Regions from separate parts of the Micromonospora sp. NPDC093244 genome, predicted to be linked through region 2. Evidence: riboswitches for the same ligand, from Rfam matches in the RefSeq annotation. Region 2 holds a riboswitch; each other region holds the start of a gene.

Region 1 (4,411 bases), 460 kb from region 2:
CGAGCAGATCGCCGACCTGCCGGTACGCCTCGGACGGGTGCCGGAACCGGCCGGACGGGTTGAGGGTGTACTCGTTGCGCCGGCCGACCCGGGTGCGGTGCAGGTAGCCGCCCGCCTCCAGGTCGGCGACGATCGCCTGGGCGGCCCGTTCGGTCACGCCGACCTCCGCGGCGACGTCGCGCAGCCGGGCCGTGGGGTCCCGGGCGATGGCCAGCAGAACGTGCCCGTGGTTGGTGAGGAACGTCCAGTTCCGCCCGCCGCCGGTCGCACCCGTTGCCGTGCCCGTCATCGTGGGACCGCCTCTCCGGTTGTCCGTCCCACTCGTCACCCTGCCATCGAGGCTCGCCGGCCCTGCCTCCGGGGCGGCGTCGCGGGAGCGACTCTGGCCGTCAACGTATGAAATCTATATCACGCATACCTTGACGCATCTTGTGGTGCGTGTGACCGTGGAGCGGGCCAGCGCCCGCCACCGGCCGGTCGAACACCCGGCTGACCAGGTCAGATGCGTGGAAACGAGGTGCGGGAATGAGCCTTCCCGGAGCACCCGGCGGGCAGCCGGGTCCGCAGCGGAGCGCCGACCAGTCGTCGACGATCACCGAGCCGGCCCTGGCGTACGCCGAGCTGGCCGCCGGCAACCGGCGCTTCGTCAGCGGCTCCCCGCGCCACCCCAACCAGGACGCCGGGCACCGGGCCGCGGTGGCCGACGGGCAGCACCCGTTCGCGGTGATCGTCGGCTGCTCCGACTCCCGGCTCGCCGCCGAGATCATCTTCGACCGGGGGCTGGGTGACCTGTTCGTGGTCCGCACGGCCGGGCACACGACCGGCCCGGAGGTGCTGGGCAGCGTGGAATACGCGGTGACGGTGCTCGGCACCCCGCTCGTAGTGGTGCTGGGCCACGACTCGTGCGGCGCGGTCCAGGCGGCCCGTGAGGTCGCCGCCACCGGCGTGGCACCCGAAGGGCACCTGGGCGCAGTCGTGGACGCCGTGCTGCCCAGCCTCCGTCGCGCCGCCGCCGACGGTGTCGACGACATCGACGGCATCGTCGACATCCACATCGCACAGACCGTCGAGGCGTTGCTGGAACAGTCGTCCGTGCTGGCCGACGCGGTGACGCGGGGACGGTGCGCGGTGGTGGGCGTGTCGTACCGGCTCGCCGCCGGTGTGGTGCGCCCGGTCGCGGCCGTTCCGGCGGGCGTCGCCTCGCTCGACGTACCCGACGGGCCGTCGACGCCCGCCGCCGCCTGACGCGACGAGGGCCGCCCCACGGTGCGGGACGGCCCTCGATCAGCTGAGCGGGTGGGTCAGAGCAGCGACATGTGTACGTGGTCGGTGTGGTTCGACGGTCCGCTGTACGACTTCCAGCCGGTCGCCGGGAACCAGATCTGCCGGTTCCAGATCACGTAGTAGATGCCGAGGCGGTCGGCGTTGCGGATGAGGAACGCGGCGACGTTGTTGCCGTACATGCGGGTGTCGTCGTTGTGCCACGGGCTGAAGCCGCTCTTCTGCAACGACCAGTCGCAGGCGCGGCCCTTCGGGTGCTCCCACGGCCCGCCGGAGCGGTAGCAGCCCACGAACCGGTTGAAGCCGGCCCGCTTGACCTCCTTGTACGCGTGCAGCGTGCGCGGCGTGACGCAGCCGGACGTGGTCGGGTCGTCCTCGCTGCACGACTGCGCCTTCCAGTCGCCGTCGGCGGTGCGCCCCGGGCCGATCCGGGCCACCGGCGAGGTGGCGTCCACCAGGCCTCCGGTGAAGCCCTTCCCGCCGACGAGGGCGAGCGCCTTGTCCGCGTCGCGCTTCTCCTTCGCCATCAGGGCAGTCTGCTTCTGCTGCTCCCGGACCTCCGCGTCGAGTTGCAGCTTGGCCTGCTCCGCGCGGGCCTTCACCTCGTTGACCTCGGCGAGCTTCTTCTCGTTGACCATGTTCATCTCGTCGAGCATGGCGGCCCGGCGGACGAACGAGTCGGGGGCGTCGCTCTCCAGCAGCATGGCGATCGCGCCGATCCGCCCGGTCCGGTACGACTGGGCGGCGATCTGCGCGACCTGCGGCGCCAGCGCCTCCAGATCCGCCTTCGCGCGGTCGACCTCCTGCGCCAGTTCGAGCTGCCGCTTCTTGGACTTGTCCAGCTGGGACTTGGCCGCCACGTAGTCCCGGTTGGTCTTCTCGATGACGTCGGTGAGCAGTGTCGGCTCGCCGTCCTCCTCGTGCCCGGACGGCGTCGGCGTCGTCGGGGCAGCGTTCGCCGGGAGGGGGCCGGCGAGCACGGTCAGTGCGGCGATCACGGCCACCACGGGCGTCAACCAGCGGCGTAGGGGTGCCGTCACGATGTTCCCTTCCGTCGACCGCCGACCGGGTTAGCTGACGGGTTCGGGGCGGAAGTGGCCCCTACCGCTGACGCGGATTCACCCCACGTACCTGGGTTCCCGGCTCGCCGGTTGGCGATTGGGCGGTGGCACCGCAGGCGCCGATTCGCGCCTTCGGCGGTGACCGGCAGCGAGGTTACCCGAGAGTCGACCCCCTGAGCTACGTCCCGATGCCCACCAAAAGCGTCATATCGCCATGGCGTTGAGTGACCAGTGATGCGGTTCTCAGGCCGGATGCCCGATCTGGTCACGCTGAGGAGTGTCACCATGCCGTCTCCGTGCTCCTGTTCGTCTCTGGCCACCTGTCGGTGGCGGGGGGCGGGGGTGTGGCAGGCGCCGGGTCCGCTTCGTGGGGTGGACCAGTACGTGGGGAGCTGAGCGCGGCCAACGCCTCCGCCCGGTCCGGCCGGGGCCGGGGAGCGGGGGTGCCCTCGGCCGGCTCGGCAGCCGACCGGCCGGCGGCGGTCACCACCGCGGCCAGCCCGGTGGTCAGCGGCACGGCGGCGATGAGGCCGAGGGTGGCCACGGCGCTGCGGACGATCTCCTGCGCCAGGAACTCGCTGGTGAGGATCTGTCCGAGGGGGCGCGTGTCGGCGGTGAGCAGGAGCAGCAGGGGCAGCGAGGCGCCCGCGTACGCCAGCACGATCGTGTTGACCGTGGAGGCGATGTGCGCCCGGCCGACCCGGGTGGCAGCCCGGTACAGCTGCAACCGGGTCAGCCCCGGGTTGGCGTTCGCCAGTTCGGTGACGGTGGCCGCCTGGGTGACCGTCACGTCGTCGAGCACCCCGAGCGAGCCGATGATGATCCCGGCGAGCAGCAGGCCGTGCAGGTCCACGTCGGCCTGGAACATCGACAGCGTGGTGGCGTCCTCGCTGCCGAAACCGGTGAGGTGGGTGGCTGCGGTGGCGATGGTGGCGAGCACGCCGGTGAGGACCAGGCTGCCCAGGGTGCCGAGGACAGCTACCGAGGTCTGCGCGGTCACCCCGTGTGTCAGGTAGAGCACCACGAACATGATCAGGGCGGCACCGACCACCGCGACGACAAGCGGTGACCGGCCGGCGGCGATGCCCGGCAGCACGAAGGTGAGGAGGATGGCGAAGCTGGCGGCCAGCCCGGCGAGCGCGGCCAGGCCACGCCACCTGCCGAACGCGACGATCGCGGCGGCGAAGACCACCGCCAGCCACACCAGCGGTGTGCCGCGCTGGTGTTCGGCGATGTTCCAGTTGCTGGCGCCGGGGTCGGCGGGGTCGGTCAGCTCGACCAGGATCACCTCGTCGCCGACGTCGACCCGGGGTGCTCCGGGGCCGTCCGGTACCGGTGTCTGGACCTGCTGCCCGGCGCTCGGCCCGTCCTGCACCCGGACGTCCACCGTGCCGCACCGCCCGTCGCCGGCGTTCGGCGTGCCCTCCGGGGTCTGCGGCGTGGGCGGGCACGGTTCGGTAACCACGCGGGTCACTGTGCCGTGGTAGCGCGGGACGTCCGCGCCGCCGCCGGTCTGCGGGGAGTCGCCCCGGGGCCAGAGCACCACAGCCGCGAGCACCGTGGCGACGAACAGGGGTACCACGGTCGCGACGAGGATCCGCCGTACCCGGGGAGGGGCGGACGGAACGGAACGGCTGTGGTCGGAACCCAATGCGAGACTCCCAACGAATCCGATGCGGGGTACGTGCCGGTGGGCCGGTCGGTTCACCGTCGCCGCGGAAATGCGGTGACGGGCGCGGCGGATCGCGGGATGCCGATCGCTTGATCACGTACGGTGAACGACTGGTCGGACCGGCGGGGAGCGCCGCCGTGTCGCGGCGGCACCGGTGCCGGGCTGCGCAGCGTCGTGATCCGAGGGCCATCGTCGGAATGCTAACCACACAGGCTGTGGGACGCAGGTCGTGGCGGAGTGTCGGGGTCCCCGAACCGCCCGCGTGGCGGGGCGCGGCCCGGGATCGTGGAGTCATGCACGCTGAGTCACCACATGGTCCGCACGGTCAGCAGCACGGTGGGCACGACAAGCACGCCGGTCACGATCCGGCGATGTTCCGCCGCCGGTTCTGGGTCTG
Region 2 (4,411 bases):
CACCGGCGTCTTTCTGGCCGTGGTCAGGCGGCCGTACACTGCACGTCACGGCTGCGACGGGTCGGCCGCGCCGGCGGTACGGCGACAGGCGCGGCAGCCACCGGCGGAGCGTGCGGGTCGAGCCAGACCTGCACGGCCGGCCGGCCCGGCGCGTAGCCCGGAATGCCCGCGACGGGCTGCTCGCGGCGGGTCAACATCGCCACGTCGACGGTGAACTCGAACAGCCGCCAGTCGGCGTGCGGCTCGGCCCGGGCACCCTGGGCCAATCGGGCCAGTTGGGCCGGGTCGGTCACCGGTCGGGCGTGACCCGCCACGTACGCCTCGTCGTCGCTCTCCTCAGGCGGGAACGAGTGCAGCGCGTAACGGCCGTCCCGTTCGAGGTCACGGCGCTTCGGGGAGTCGATGACGAAGCAGAACAAGCCCTCGTCGGTGATGACCGGGGAGACCGGATGGACCCGGGGCCCGCCGTCGGCGCGGACCGTGGCCAGGTAGCCGAAGCCCGGCCCGTACTGCTGGAGGAGAACGCGGATCCCGTCGGCGAGTCGGGGCTCGTCGGCGGCGAATTCGGACCAGGAAGCCATGTGAGCATTCTATCGAACAAATGTACGACCAGCGACCTCGACGCGCTGGTCACCGGCACCGAATTCGGCTGGCACGCAAGGCGCTATGGTGGTCCGATGCTGCTCTCCGACCGCGACCTGGTCTCCGAGATCAAGGCCGGCTCGCTGGGCCTGGAGCCCTTCGAGCCCATGCTGGTCCAACCGTCCAGCATCGACGTGCGACTCGACAGGTTGTTCCGGGTCTTCAACAACCACCTCTACACCCACATCGACCCGGCCATGCAGCAGGACGACCTGACCTCGGTGGTCGAGGTGCCCGATGGCGAGCCGTTCGTGCTGCACCCGGGGGAGTTCGTGCTCGCCTCGACGCTCGAGGTGATCTCGCTTGGCGACCAGCTCGCCGGCCGGCTGGAGGGCAAGTCGAGTCTGGGCCGCCTCGGCCTGCTCACCCACTCCACCGCCGGCTTCATCGACCCGGGCTTCTCGGGGCACGTGACGCTGGAGCTGTCGAACGTGGCGAACCTGCCGATCACGCTCTGGCCGGGCATGAAGATCGGCCAGCTGTGCATCTTCCGGCTCTCCTCGCCGGCCGAGCACCCGTACGGCTCGGCGGTGTACGGCTCGCGCTACCAGGGCCAGCGGGGGCCGACGCCCAGCCGCGCCTGGCAGCACTGGCGCACCTGGCCGACCCGCTGAGGCAAGAACGACGAGGGCCCGCCGCGAACGGATCGCGACGGGCCCTTCGGTCACCTCTGATCAGCCGGGGCGGCCGTAGCTGTGGATCGGGCCGTCGTCGACCTTCTTCATCTTGACCGGCTGACCGGCCTGGGAGGCGTGCACCACCCAGCCGTTGCCGACGTACATGCCGACGTGGTGGATGTCGCTGTAGTAGAAGACCAGGTCACCGGCGCGCAGGTCGGCCCGGCTGACGTTCTTCGTGACCCGGCTCTGCGCGGCGGCGTTGTGCGGCAGGCTCACGCCGGCCTTCGCCCACGCGGCGAGCATCAGCCCGGAGCAGTCGTACGAGTTCGGGCCCTCGGCGCCCCACACGTAGGGCTTGCCGATCTGCGCGCAGGCGAACTTCACTGCCGTGCCGGCGGCACCGCCGGGGTAGCTCGCCGGGCAGGGCGCGGGACGCAGCGGGCCGCCGCCCCCGTTGCCGTACACCTTGAGGCGCAGCTTCTGGAGGCGGTCGATCTCCTCGTTGATCTGCTTCTTCTTCGCCGCCAGCTGGGCCTCGGTGCGGGTCAGCTGGGACACCATCTCGTCCAGCGGGGCCTTCTTCGCCGCCAGCTCGTCGCGCAGGTCGGCCACCTCGCGGACGTCCTGCTGCTGGTTGTGCGCGAAACGGTCGAGCATTTCGAGCTGCCCGACGACCTCGCTCGGCGACCGGCTGCCCAGCACGGCGTTGACGGTGGAGACGTTCTCGCCCTTGTACGCGCGTACGGCCAGGGCGCTGACCTTGTCCATCGCGGCGTCGACCTGACGCTCCAGCGGGGCGATCTGGGCGGCCAACGCGTCGGCCTGCTTGCGCTTGGCGGCAAGGTCGATCCGGGTGGCGTTGTGCCGTTCGATGATCGGTTCGAGTTTGTTCCAGTCGGCGTCGATCTGGCGTTCGATCTCGGCGACTGACGGGTCGGCGTGGGCCGCGGTGGCGCTGCCGGTCAGGACGACGGCGACGCCGGCCAGTGCGGCGAGAGCGGTGGTGAAGCGGGACCAGCGTGGACGCGGCACGATCGACGTCGGGCCGGCTGCTGCCGGCCGCTCGGACGACGGCCGCGGGGCATGGAGTGCCACCGGGGTTCCGTTCTCCTTCTTCCTGACCGCCTACCGGGTTAGCTGACGGGTTCGGGCGGGAAGTTGCGCCCTACCGCAGTGGCTGCGGATTCACCCCGGGGGACGTGGGTCCCCGGTTCGCTCGGAAGCGACTCGGCGGTGTCGGTCCGTTACCGCCCGGGCTGGGCGGACCTGCTGTCGGGCCGACAAATGACCAGAGTAGAGACGCCCGTTACCGATCCGCAACCCGTGCGGCCGTGACACTCCGTACCGATTGGAGAGAGTCACGGGGCGTACGCGAAGATTTCTTTCCGAAGACTTCGACAGATGGAAAGGTATTGACGCGGGCTCCCGGGCGGCGCGAAGGTGACCTCACCTTCATCCGCGCAAATCTGGGGGGTTCGATGCACCGTCCAACCCTGTCCGCCGGCCGGCTCGCCCTGCTCGCCGCCGCCGTGGTCGCCGCCTCGACCGCGATACCGCCACCCGCTGGCGCCGCAGCGGCGCCCGCCCCCGACCGCCAGCAGCAGTACGCCGCCGCGGCGACTGAGTACGGCGTGCCGACCACCGTGCTGCTCGGTGTCTCCTACCTGGAGTCCCGCTGGGACAGCAACGCCGGCACACCGAGCACCAGCGGCGGCTACGGCCCGATGCACCTGACCGACGCCCGCCACGTGGCCGCCCTGCCCGGACGCGGCCACCACGACACCGGCACCGAGGACCCGCGTGGCGACGACTCCCGGCCCGCGCTGGCACCCGCGACCGCGCCCGCCGAGGACCCCGCGCCGCCCCCGGCCGCGTTGCAGACCGTGGACGCCGCCGCCGCGCTGACCGGCGCCGCACCCGAGTCGCTGCGTACCGACCCGAACGCCAACATCCGTGGCGGGGCGGCGCTGCTCGCGTCGTACCAGCGGGAGTTGGGTGCCCCGGTCGGAGCCGGCACCGACCCGGCCACCTGGTACGGCGCGGTGGCCCGCTACGCCGGCGCGGACAGCGCCGACGCGGCGGCGGCCTTCGCCGACGAGGTCTTCACCACGATCAGCGCCGGCGAGTCCCGGGTGACCGACGACGGCCAGCGGATCACGCTGCCGGCCAGCGCGGTACGACCGGAGCGTTCCTGGCTGGACCGGCTGGGTCTGCGTCGCCTCGCCCGCCCGGACGGGCTGGAGTGCCCCCGCACCATCTCCTGCGAGTGGATCCCGGCGCCCTACCAGGCGTTCGGCGACGGCGACTACGGCAACCACGACCTCTCCGACCGGCCCGCCCGGCAGAAGATCGAGTACATCGTCATCCACGACACCGAGGCGAGCTGGGCGACCACGCTGAAACTCGTCCAGGACCCGACGTACGTGAGCTGGCACTACTCGCTGCGGTCGGTGGACGGGCACATCGCCCAGCACGTCAAGACCAAGGACGTCGGCTGGCACGCCGGCAACTGGTACGTCAACGCCAAGTCGATCGGGCTGGAGCACGAGGGCTTCGCCGCCCAGGGCACCTGGTACACCGAGGCGATGTACCGGACCTCGGCGAAGCTCGTCCGGCACCTCGCGCTGCGGCTCGGCATCCCGCTGGACCGTCAGCACATCATCGGTCACGACAACGTGCCAGGCACCGTCGCGTCGACAGTACGCGGGATGCACTGGGACCCGGGGCCGTACTGGGACTGGACGCACTACTTCGACCTGCTGCACGCCCCGCGACTGGACACCGGCACCCCGGCCACCGGCCTCGTCCGGATCGACCCGGACTACGCCACCAACCAGCCCGCGTTCATCGGATGCGTCACCCCCGGCGTGCCGTGCACACCGCGCGGCTCCTCGTCGGTGGTGCTGCGCACCGCGCCGTCCGCGGACGCGCCGCTGGTGAACGACATCGCGCTGCGCCCCGACGGCACCCCGAACACCATGGAGGTGTCCGACCACGGCGCCCGGGCCTCCGCCGGCCAGACGTACGCCCTCGCAGGGCGGCAGGGCGACTGGACGGCCATCTGGTACCTCGGACAGAAGGCCTGGTTCCACAACCCGGCGTCCGCCCCCACCGCGAGCTGGACCGTCGGCGTGGTTGCCGTCCCGAAG
Region 3 (4,411 bases), on a different contig from region 2:
GAGGCCGAGCGGGCCTGGGCCGGGTACGACGAGGCGGACACCGTGGCCCGTCGGTTCGCCGGCGCCGGGGCGCTGCCCACCCCGCGTACCCCGCACACCCCGGCCGAGTACGCCGCCCGGGAGCGGTACCTGCACCGGGCCGCGATGGCGGCGTACTGGCGCGGGGAGCTGACCATGGGGCAGCTCGGTGACGTGTTCGGGCACCGGCGGGGTTGGGATCCCCGCCGGCACCCCGTCGAGCAGGAGGTGCTGCTCGCCCGGGCGATCAGGGACGCGAGGCTCGCCGACTACCGGGTCGCCGCCGAGCGGGAACGGTCGGCCTGGCGGGACGCGGAACTGGCCGCCGAATCGGCCCGCACCCTCGCCGAGGAGGCGTACGCGGCCGCGGCCCGACTGCGGCCCGGCCCGGCGCCGGCCCGCCGGGCGGCGACCGGTGCGGTACGTCAGGCCGCGGTGGCCCGCTGGCGCCCGGCGCGCGTCAGTTGAGCCGGCCCGTCGGTTGAGCCCGATCTGTGACGTGAGCCCGGTCACGGGCCCGCAAAATCGGGCGCTCGACGCGATCGGGCCCGTTGTTCGCACGAATCCGACGTCGTTGTCGACGGCCTGTCCGGTTGTCGACCACAGGCGTCGCCGTAACCGGTTGTCCCATCGAGTCACGTCATCGGCAATACGCGCAGAAATTGTCGCCCAGAATGATGTTTACGCAGGTGGACGCGGCTTGGCAGGCGTACGCACCGGCCAGTAGTGTCGTCCCGTCCGGTGCGGTTACCGATCGCAAGAGGCGACGCCGCGCCGACCCGCTCAATCGTGATCAACGAACCGGGGACCCACCAGTAAGTCCGGGGTGAATCCGCGAGCCACGGCCCGCGGTAGGGCGATCTTCCCGCCCGAATCCGTCAGCTAACCCGGTAGGCGGTGTCGGAAGGAGTTCCATCCTCGTGCAGCACCTCTCCACCCTTTGCTTGTTCCCCCGCCTCCACGGCGCGGCGGTGCCCCCGCTCATCCGTCTGGTGAGCTGACCCCCGGGTCATCGCCCTTCCCGCCCGGCAGCGCCGGGCGTTCCCCTCGAGCGGTTCACCATCCGCGGACCACGGTTCGCGCGCTGGCGCCTGCCTGGATACCGGCTCGGCCCCGGTGTGCCGCTCTCCCCCCGAACCGTGGAGGACCCCGTGAAGCACACCCTGAAGCGTCAGCTCCGCCGTCTCACCACCGAACGTCCGTACCAGATCGTCGCCGCCTCCGCCGCGGCCCTCGCGCTCGCGGCCACCTCCGGTGTCCTGCTCACCGACACCGACGACGCCCCGGCCGGCCAGCACAGCGCGACCACAGTCGCCGAGATGCGCAGCGACCTTGCCGCCTCCCGTGGCCAGGCGCGCGTCGCGTCCCCCTCGGCCAGCGCCGCGCCGAGCAGCGCCGCCCCGGCCACCAGCGCCGCGTCACCCGCCGCGAAGGCCAGCGGCAACCCGGACCTCACCCGTAAGCCGACACCGCCGAAGCCGCCCGCGACGAAGGTGCTCGACTACGACTACGAGGCGCAGAACACGTACTACAACTGCGGTCCGGCGGCCACCCGCAACGCGCTCAGCGCCAGCGGCATCGACCGCACCCAGAACGAACTCGCCGCCGAACTGGGCACCACCGAGATGGGCACCAACTCGGCACTTGACACCACCCGCGTGCTCAACGCCGAGGTGAAGGGTTCCCCGTACCGGACCCGGATGTTCGCGGGCTCGCCCAGCCCGGCCCAGATGGACCAGCTCCAGGCCGACGTCGTCAAGGCCATCACCGACGGCCGTGGCGTGGTGGCCAACGTCGCCGGCGACGCCGTCGACACCAACGGCGGCTGGCACTCCTACGGCGGTGGGCACTACATCGCCGTGGTGGGTTACCGGGACAACGGCCGGACCGTGCGGATCGCCGACTCGGCGAACGCGGCCGACGCGTCGTACTGGATCACCACGATCGACCTGGCCAACTGGATCGCCACCCGGGGCTACTCCGCCTGACCCAGGCGGATGGACCGCCGCGGGCGCCGTCCCCCACGAGGGGTCGGCGCCCGCGGCGTCTTCGTGTCGTGCTCAGTAGTCGATGAAGCCGTACAGCGCGAGGTGGTTCGACTTCGTCCCGCTGACCGTGTGCCCGATGCTGGACGGCCGTACGGTGCCCTTCACGAACAGATAGTCGATCTTGCTGGACCCGCTGGTGGCGGCCGAGCCGTAGCCGGTCATGCCGTAGCCGCTCAGCGTGCTGGCCGCGATGCCCGTGCGGTTCGCGTCGATCCCCACGATCCGGATCGTGGAGGCGTTCAACAGGCTCGTCGCGTCCGCGCCCAGGTGGATGCCGCTGTTGGCGATGCCCCGGTCGCCGTCGCCGGCGCACGCGTTCTGCCGGTTCTCCTGCGGCAGGTGCATGGTCGCCGCGAACACGCTGGTGCCGGTCGCCCTGATCGTGAACCGGGCCGCGATGGCGCTGGTCCGCTTCCACTTGTAGTAGTCGGTGCTGTCCGGGTCGCTGTTCGGCGGCTTGTACAGCGTGCACCCGGCGCCGTTGGCGTACGCCGTGCCCGGCTTGAGCCAGCCCGCGCTCCAGTACTTGGAGATGTCGCCGGCGGCGAGGCTGAGCGTCCTGGTGTTCCAGATGATCGCGTTGGTCTGCTTCTTCTTCAGGTCGCCCAGCGACTGGGAACTGCACTTGTGCGTGCTGCCCCACGGCTCCGGGTCCGCCCAGGCCACGATGGCCCCGTACGTGCCAGCCGGGTAGCCGAACTTCGCCGACAGCTGGTCGGCGTACGCCTCGGCCTGGCCGGTGCCGCGCACCTGCTGCACGATCAGCAGGTCCGGCGCCACCACACCGCTGGTGCCTGTGCGTCCGGCGTCGTCGACCAGGATCGAGGTCAGGTGGTCCGGTCCGGAGATCCGGGTGCAGCTCCCGTCGGCGTTGTTCACCACCAGGTTCTCGATGTTGTTGTTGTAGACCCGCAGGACCCGGTCGGCCGCCGCGACAGCCGCGCCGTGCGGCGCTGCGCCCGACGGTGTGCCGAGCGCGGGCGCGCCCGGTGCCGCGCCGAGGGCGACGACGGCCACCGCCGCCACCAGTGTTGATCGATGCCTTCTGAGCACGGAGGCTCCCTCCCGCGACGACGATGCCCGTCCAGGCGCCGCACTCTACAGTGGATCACCGCCGGTCGGGTCCGCGTTCGACTCTCGTTCCGGGCCGCGAACCGTGGGAGACTGCGGCCGTGGCGGATGAATCGGGTGGTCAAGCCGGTCGCGGACCGATCCTGCTGCTGCTGCACGGGATGGGGGCGAGCGGCGACGTGTGGCTGCCCTGGGCGCCGCTGCTGGAGCAGCACTGGGCCGCGCGGTGGCTCGCCCCGGACCTGGCCGGTCACGGCTGGTCGGCGCCGCTGCCGTCGTACTCCTTCACTGGTCTTGCCGACCGGATCGCCCGCGGCCGACGACCGGCTCGTCGTGCTCGGGCATTCGCTCGGCGGCGTCGTCGGTCTCGCGCTGGCCGCCCGCGACGCCGGACTGCCCGTCGACGCGGTGGTCGGGCTGGGCATCAAGGCGGTCTGGTCGCCCGCCGAGCTGGACCGCGCCGCCGCGCTCGCCGCCCGCCCGGTCAGCTGGTTCGCCAACCGCACCGAGGCGGCACGCCGCTACCTGCGGGTCTCCGGGCTGGTCGGCCTGCTCCCACCGGACCATCCGGTGGTGGACGCCGGGCTGCGGCAGGTCGACGGCCGGTGGCGCCTCGCCATGGATCCCGGCGCGTTCGCCGTCGGCGAGCCCGACCTGGCCGCCCTGATCGCCGCCACCGACGTGCCTGTGGTGCTGGCCCGCGGCGAGCACGACCCGATGGTCACCGACGCGCAGCTCAAGGAGTACGGCGTCCCGGTCGTCACGCTGCCCGGGCTCGGGCACAACGCACACGTGGAGGACCCGGCGGCGGTGCTGGCCCTGCTCGACGCGTACCGCTGAGGCGCTACACGGCCGCCGGGGCGGTGAGCGTCCGCTGCGGCGCCAGCTCCCGGCGGGCGGCGGTCAGGAACGCCTCGGCGTACGACTCGGCCGGGAAGTCGCCCAGGTAGTGGCGGCGGGTGGCCCACCGGTCCTCGGCGGCGGGATCGGTGTCCAGCAGGTCGGTCAACACCTCGTCGGTGTTCGACATGTCCCGCCGCAGCACGTAACCGGCGGCGGCCAACGGGAAGCGCCGCACGAACCCGTCGCCCTCGTCGCCCATGTCGGTCACCGCGTACGGCTTACCGGAGTAGAGGTAGTCGGAGATCACCCCGGACACGTCGGAGATCAGCGCGTCCGAGCGGTTCACGCACTCGGTCAGGCTCAGCTCGCGGGCCGCCGCGCCGACGACGTGCTGCCGTCCGGTGCGGGCCCGGTCGGCGACCAGCAGCTCG
Region 4 (4,411 bases), on a different contig from region 2:
CTGATAGCCGCCACCGACACCTGACACCGCGCGCACCGGATACCCAAGTGTCCGCAGGCGTTGCACGTCGCGGCGGACGCAGCGGTCGGTGACCCGCAGCTGCGCGGCGAGGTCGGCGGCCGTCCAGGACGGTCGTCGTTGCAGCAGCGCGACAACCGCAGAACCCGCTCGGTGGTCGCCTCGACACTCACCCGCCGATCGTTGCACGGATCGAGGAACGATCCTGTCCGCGATTTCCGGGAGGCTGGGACCATGACCGACGAGATCAGGGGAGCTGCCATGCCACGCGACGTGCAGATCACGTTCGACTGCGCCGACCCGGCCGCGCTGGCCAGGTTCTGGGCCGAGGCGCTCGGCTACCGGCTGCAGGGCCCGCCCGGCGGCTTCGAGTCGTGGGAGCAGGCACTCGACGCGATGGGCGTGCCGCCGGAGAACCGCAACGACGCCTCGGCGGTGGTCGACCCCGAGGGCTCCCGACCACGGCTGTTCTTCCAGCGCGTACCCGAGGGCAAGCAGGTCAAGAATCGCGTCCACCTGGATGTCCGCGCGGCGCCGGGCCTCGCCGGGGACGAGCGGATGGCGGCCCTCGAAGCGGAGGCCGAACGGCTCGTCGCGTACGGCGCCACCCGGCTCGCCCGACACGAGCCCGCTCCCCCGCTGGGTGCCGGCCACCTCGTCATGGCCGACCCCGAGGGCAACGAGTTCTGCCTCGACTGATCGGCACGTGACCGCGTTCGCCCAGGTCACTACAGTGGCGACAGGCACTATGCGAACATGTGTACGTGTCGCCCGGGGCCACCATCCTGCACGCCGACCTGGACGCCTTCTACGCGTCGGTCGAGCAGCGCGACGACCCACGCCTGCGGCGACGCCCGGTGATCGTCGGCGGCGGGGTGGTGCTCGCGGCCAGCTACGAGGCGAAGGCGCGCGGCGTCCGCAGCGCCATGGGCGGTCGGCAGGCGCGCCGGCTGTGCCCCGACGCGATAGTGGTGCCGCCGCGCATGTCCGCGTACACGGTGGCGAGCCGGGCGGTGTTCGAGATCTTCCGGCGGACCACCCCGCTGGTCGAGGGGCTCTCCATCGACGAGGCGTTCCTGGACGTGGGCGGCCTGCGCCGCCTGGTCGGGCCCCCGGCCGACATCGCCGAGGGTCTGCGTCGGGAGGTCCGCGAGCAGGTCGGCCTGCCCATCACGGTGGGCGTGGCGCGGACGAAGTTCCTGGCGAAGGTGGCAAGCGGGGTGGCGAAACCGGACGGGCTGCTGGTGGTCGCACCCGACGGCGAACTGGCGTTCCTGCATCCGCTGCCGGTCGAGCGGCTCTGGGGTGTCGGTCCGATCACCGCTGCGAAGCTGCGCGAACGCCGGATCCGTACCGTCGGCGACGTGGCCCGGCTCGGTGAGGCGGCGCTGGTCTCGCTGCTCGGCGGGGGCGCGGGCCGGCACCTGCACGCTCTGGCCCACAACCGTGACCCCCGGCCGGTGCAGGTGGGCCGCAGGCGTGGGTCGATGGGCGCGCAGCACGCGCTGAGCCCCGCCCCGCACGCGGCGGCCGAGCTGGACGCGATCCTCGCCGGCCTGGTCGACCGGGTCACCAGGCGGATGCGGGCCGCCGGACGGGCCGGCCGCACGGTGGTGCTGCGGCTTCGCTTCGGCGACTACACGCGGGCCACCCGCTCGCACACGGTGGGCAAGGCGACCGCGGACACCACTCAGGTGCTCGCCGCCGCACGGGCGCTGCTGCGGGCGACCCGGCCCGAGATCGACAGGCGGGGCGTGACCCTGATCGGCGTCTCGGTGGGCAACCTCGACGACAACCCGGTCCAGCCGGAGCTGCCCTTCCAACCCGACCCCGGCACCGACCTCGACGCGGCGGTCGACGCGGTCCGTGACCGGTTCGGATCGGCGGCCCTCACCCGGGCGGTGCTGCTCGGCCGCGATCCCGGCGTCGAGATGCCGCTATTGCCCGACTGATGGTCTCTTGGCGGCCGAGTTTCTGCGATCGGTGACACATCACAGCAGGTCGGCGGTTTAGCCGACCGCCCACGGGTGACCCTTGAGGGGACCAGCCTGACGAGGGGGACCCACGATGTCCGACGACACCAGCAACCGACCGAGCCGTCGCGTCGAGCGTCCGCACGACGTGACCGACCCGCTGCTCTGGCAGCTCGCGGTCGACGTGCTGAGCGCCCACGAGCCGGACGACGAGGGGCACTGCCGCAATCTCCAGTGCGCCGGCCAGGGGTGGCCGTGCGAGGCCCGCACCGGCGCCGAGCACTCGCTGCGGCTGGCCCGCGGCGAGTCCACCTCGGTCGAGACGACAGTCGACGACGTACGGGACGAGAGCCGCCCCGGCTGGCCCGGCGGGACCGCGCCGCGCTGGGGCCGCAACGCCGGGCCGCTGCCCGCGCAGCAGCGAGAGCAGAAGGCGTCCGCCACCGCGGCCTGACCGCTACCCGCGTCGTCACACACGAACGCTCGGCCGGTGACCCGGCCGAGCGTTCGTGCGTCGTGCGTCGTGCGTCGTGCGTCGTGCGTCGTGCGTCGTGCGTCAGAGGCTGAGCCGCTGACCCGGGAAGATCAGACCCGGGTCGGCGCCGATCAGCTGCCGGTTGCGCTCGTACAGCGCTTGCCAGCCGCCGGTCGAGCGCTGGCGGTCGGCGATCTCCGACAGGGTGTCGCCCGGCTTGACGGTGTACGTCTCGCCGCCCGCCGCGGGCGCGGTGCGCTCGTGGTCGCGCGTCGCCGGCTTCTCGCCGCGCGACGGCCTGGGCTTCGAGCTCGACTCCGTCGACTTGGTCGACTTCGTGGCGGAGCCGCCCGACGAGCCGCCCTTCTTGCCGCAGGTCGGCCAGGCGCCGATGCCCTGCCCGTCGAGCACCTTCTCGGCGACGGCGATCTGCTCGCCGCGGCTGGCCAGGTCGGCGCGTGCGGCGTACTTCTTGCCGCCGTAACCGGCCCAGGTGCTCTGCGAGAACTGCAAACCGCCGTAGTAGCCGTTACCGGTGTTGGTCTTCCAGTTGCCGCCGGACTCGCACTTGGCGATCGCGTCCCAGTTGACGCCGGCCTGCGCCGGGGCGGCCGGGCCGAAGAGGGCGACAGCACCGGTGACCGCGCCGACGGCGAGGGTGCCGACGGCGAGGCGGCGGGTGGTGACCCGTCGATGACGGGGCGTGTGAGCAGAAGTCATGAGTTTCCTCCACGCCGGCGAGGTGAGCTGTCGGGTTCGGGCCGAGGAGCCCGGCCGCGCGGTGGCGGCTTCACCCCGAGGTGACGTGCACCGGAAAACCTGGGTCCCCCGCTCCTGCCCGGTGGACTGGGTTCCGACGACCGGGGGCAGGATTTGGCGTTGCCGGCCGTGGTGTCCGCAGTGGCGAACCCGACCGACGTTAGGCACGGTCGGTGACGAACGCCCACTCGCTGTGAAGTTGTTCACCGGGCAGCGCTCGGCGTTGCGCCCACCGGTTGCGGGCCTCGCGGCACTGTGCAGTGACCACGATGGACCGTTTGCGATCAGCGCTCGGGGCGGAGCCAGGCGACGATTCGACGCAGCAGCTCGACGTGGCCTGGCGACTCGTACGACCGGCCGTCGTGGCCGAGGGCGCTGTAGACGATCCGGCTGTCCCCTGCCGTGCGGGCCCAGACGAGCGGGTGGAAGACGCCGTCCTCCCGGTGCCCGTAGAGCGGCTCGATGTGGACGCCGTCGACCCGTTCCAGGTCGGTGTAGCGCTCGTCGAAGACCTCGATGTCGCCGAGCCCCTCGGTGATCGGATGCGCGACGGCGGTCCGCCGGATGAGACTGGAACCGATCGGCGGATGGAACGAACGGCCGTGCTCCCAGGCGGCGCCGATCGTGGCACGCCAGCTCGGCACCCGGGGAAACGCGAGGGTCGCGCTGTGGACGGCGAGCAGGTTGCCGCCGCCGGCCAGGAAGCCGTCGAGAACGAGCCCGAGGAGCGCGTCGTCGGGGACCGGGGAGGACCGGTCGGCGCTCGCGTTCACCACCAGCAGTCGGGCACCGTCGAGCGCGGTCGCGAGCCGGTCGACGGACGTCATGACGGCGGCACCACCGATGATGTCCGCGAGGATGGCGCTGGTCTGCGCCAACGGGTGCCAGGGGTCGCCGTGCGGCCCCTGGCCGCTGAAGATCACGGTGTCGACAGGCACGAGCCCTCCCGGAATCGACGTTCGGGCAGAGATCAGGGTCGCGTGCCGGCGGGGCCCCTGCCGGGTGCCCCGCCGGTCGGAGCGACTACAGGGTGCGGGCCAGCCGGTCGGCGAGCGTCCGGGTGAAGCGGGCCGGGTCGGCCAGTTCGCCGCCCTCGGCGAGTACCGCCAGGCCGTACAGCAGTTCGGCCGTCTCGGTCAGGGTCTCGGAGGAGTCGCCCTGCTCGTGGGCCTTGCGCAGCCCGGCG

The links. A riboswitch is a leader RNA that binds a small molecule or an ion and turns the genes downstream of it on or off. The one in region 2 is predicted to bind cyclic di-AMP.
Region 1: another riboswitch for cyclic di-AMP. It lies ahead of AB0N27_RS15035 (hypothetical protein); the one in region 2 lies ahead of AB0N27_RS17325 (NlpC/P60 family protein).
Region 3: another riboswitch for cyclic di-AMP. It lies ahead of AB0N27_RS20345 (C39 family peptidase); the one in region 2 lies ahead of AB0N27_RS17325 (NlpC/P60 family protein).
Region 4: another riboswitch for cyclic di-AMP. It lies ahead of AB0N27_RS29365 (transglycosylase family protein); the one in region 2 lies ahead of AB0N27_RS17325 (NlpC/P60 family protein).

What each region holds. Positions count from the first base shown of each region.
Region 1 is NZ_JBFBEO010000002.1:1,048,066-1,052,476, reverse strand. Features, by position in the region: gene AB0N27_RS15045 (helix-turn-helix domain-containing protein) at 1-289, opposite strand, end outside; gene AB0N27_RS15040 (carbonic anhydrase) at 526-1,245, shown strand; gene AB0N27_RS15035 (hypothetical protein) at 1,302-2,321, opposite strand; cyclic di-AMP (ydaO/yuaA leader) riboswitch at 2,326-2,456, opposite strand; gene AB0N27_RS15030 (YibE/F family protein) at 2,623-3,993, opposite strand; gene AB0N27_RS15025 (heavy metal translocating P-type ATPase) at 4,308-4,411, shown strand, end outside.
Region 2 is NZ_JBFBEO010000002.1:1,510,727-1,515,137, forward strand. Features, by position in the region: gene AB0N27_RS17315 (pyridoxamine 5'-phosphate oxidase family protein) at 24-581, opposite strand; gene dcd (dCTP deaminase) at 678-1,256, shown strand; gene AB0N27_RS17325 (NlpC/P60 family protein) at 1,317-2,357, opposite strand; cyclic di-AMP (ydaO/yuaA leader) riboswitch at 2,371-2,505, opposite strand; gene AB0N27_RS17330 (peptidoglycan recognition family protein) at 2,741-4,411, shown strand, end outside.
Region 3 is NZ_JBFBEO010000003.1:382,929-387,339, reverse strand. Features, by position in the region: gene AB0N27_RS20350 (hypothetical protein) at 1-486, shown strand, start outside; cyclic di-AMP (ydaO/yuaA leader) riboswitch at 789-930, shown strand; gene AB0N27_RS20345 (C39 family peptidase) at 1,158-2,006, shown strand; gene AB0N27_RS20340 (hypothetical protein) at 2,079-3,119, opposite strand; partial or broken gene AB0N27_RS20335 (hypothetical protein) at 3,143-3,379, shown strand; gene AB0N27_RS20330 (alpha/beta hydrolase) at 3,432-3,977, shown strand; gene AB0N27_RS20325 (CDP-glycerol glycerophosphotransferase family protein) at 3,982-4,411, opposite strand, start outside.
Region 4 is NZ_JBFBEO010000011.1:36,099-40,509, forward strand. Features, by position in the region: gene AB0N27_RS29345 (YafY family protein) at 1-207, opposite strand, end outside; gene AB0N27_RS29350 (VOC family protein) at 280-717, shown strand; gene dinB (DNA polymerase IV) at 783-1,970, shown strand; gene AB0N27_RS29360 (hypothetical protein) at 2,086-2,445, shown strand; gene AB0N27_RS29365 (transglycosylase family protein) at 2,548-3,186, opposite strand; cyclic di-AMP (ydaO/yuaA leader) riboswitch at 3,184-3,355, opposite strand; gene AB0N27_RS29370 (ThuA domain-containing protein) at 3,510-4,163, opposite strand; gene htpG (molecular chaperone HtpG) at 4,249-4,411, opposite strand, start outside.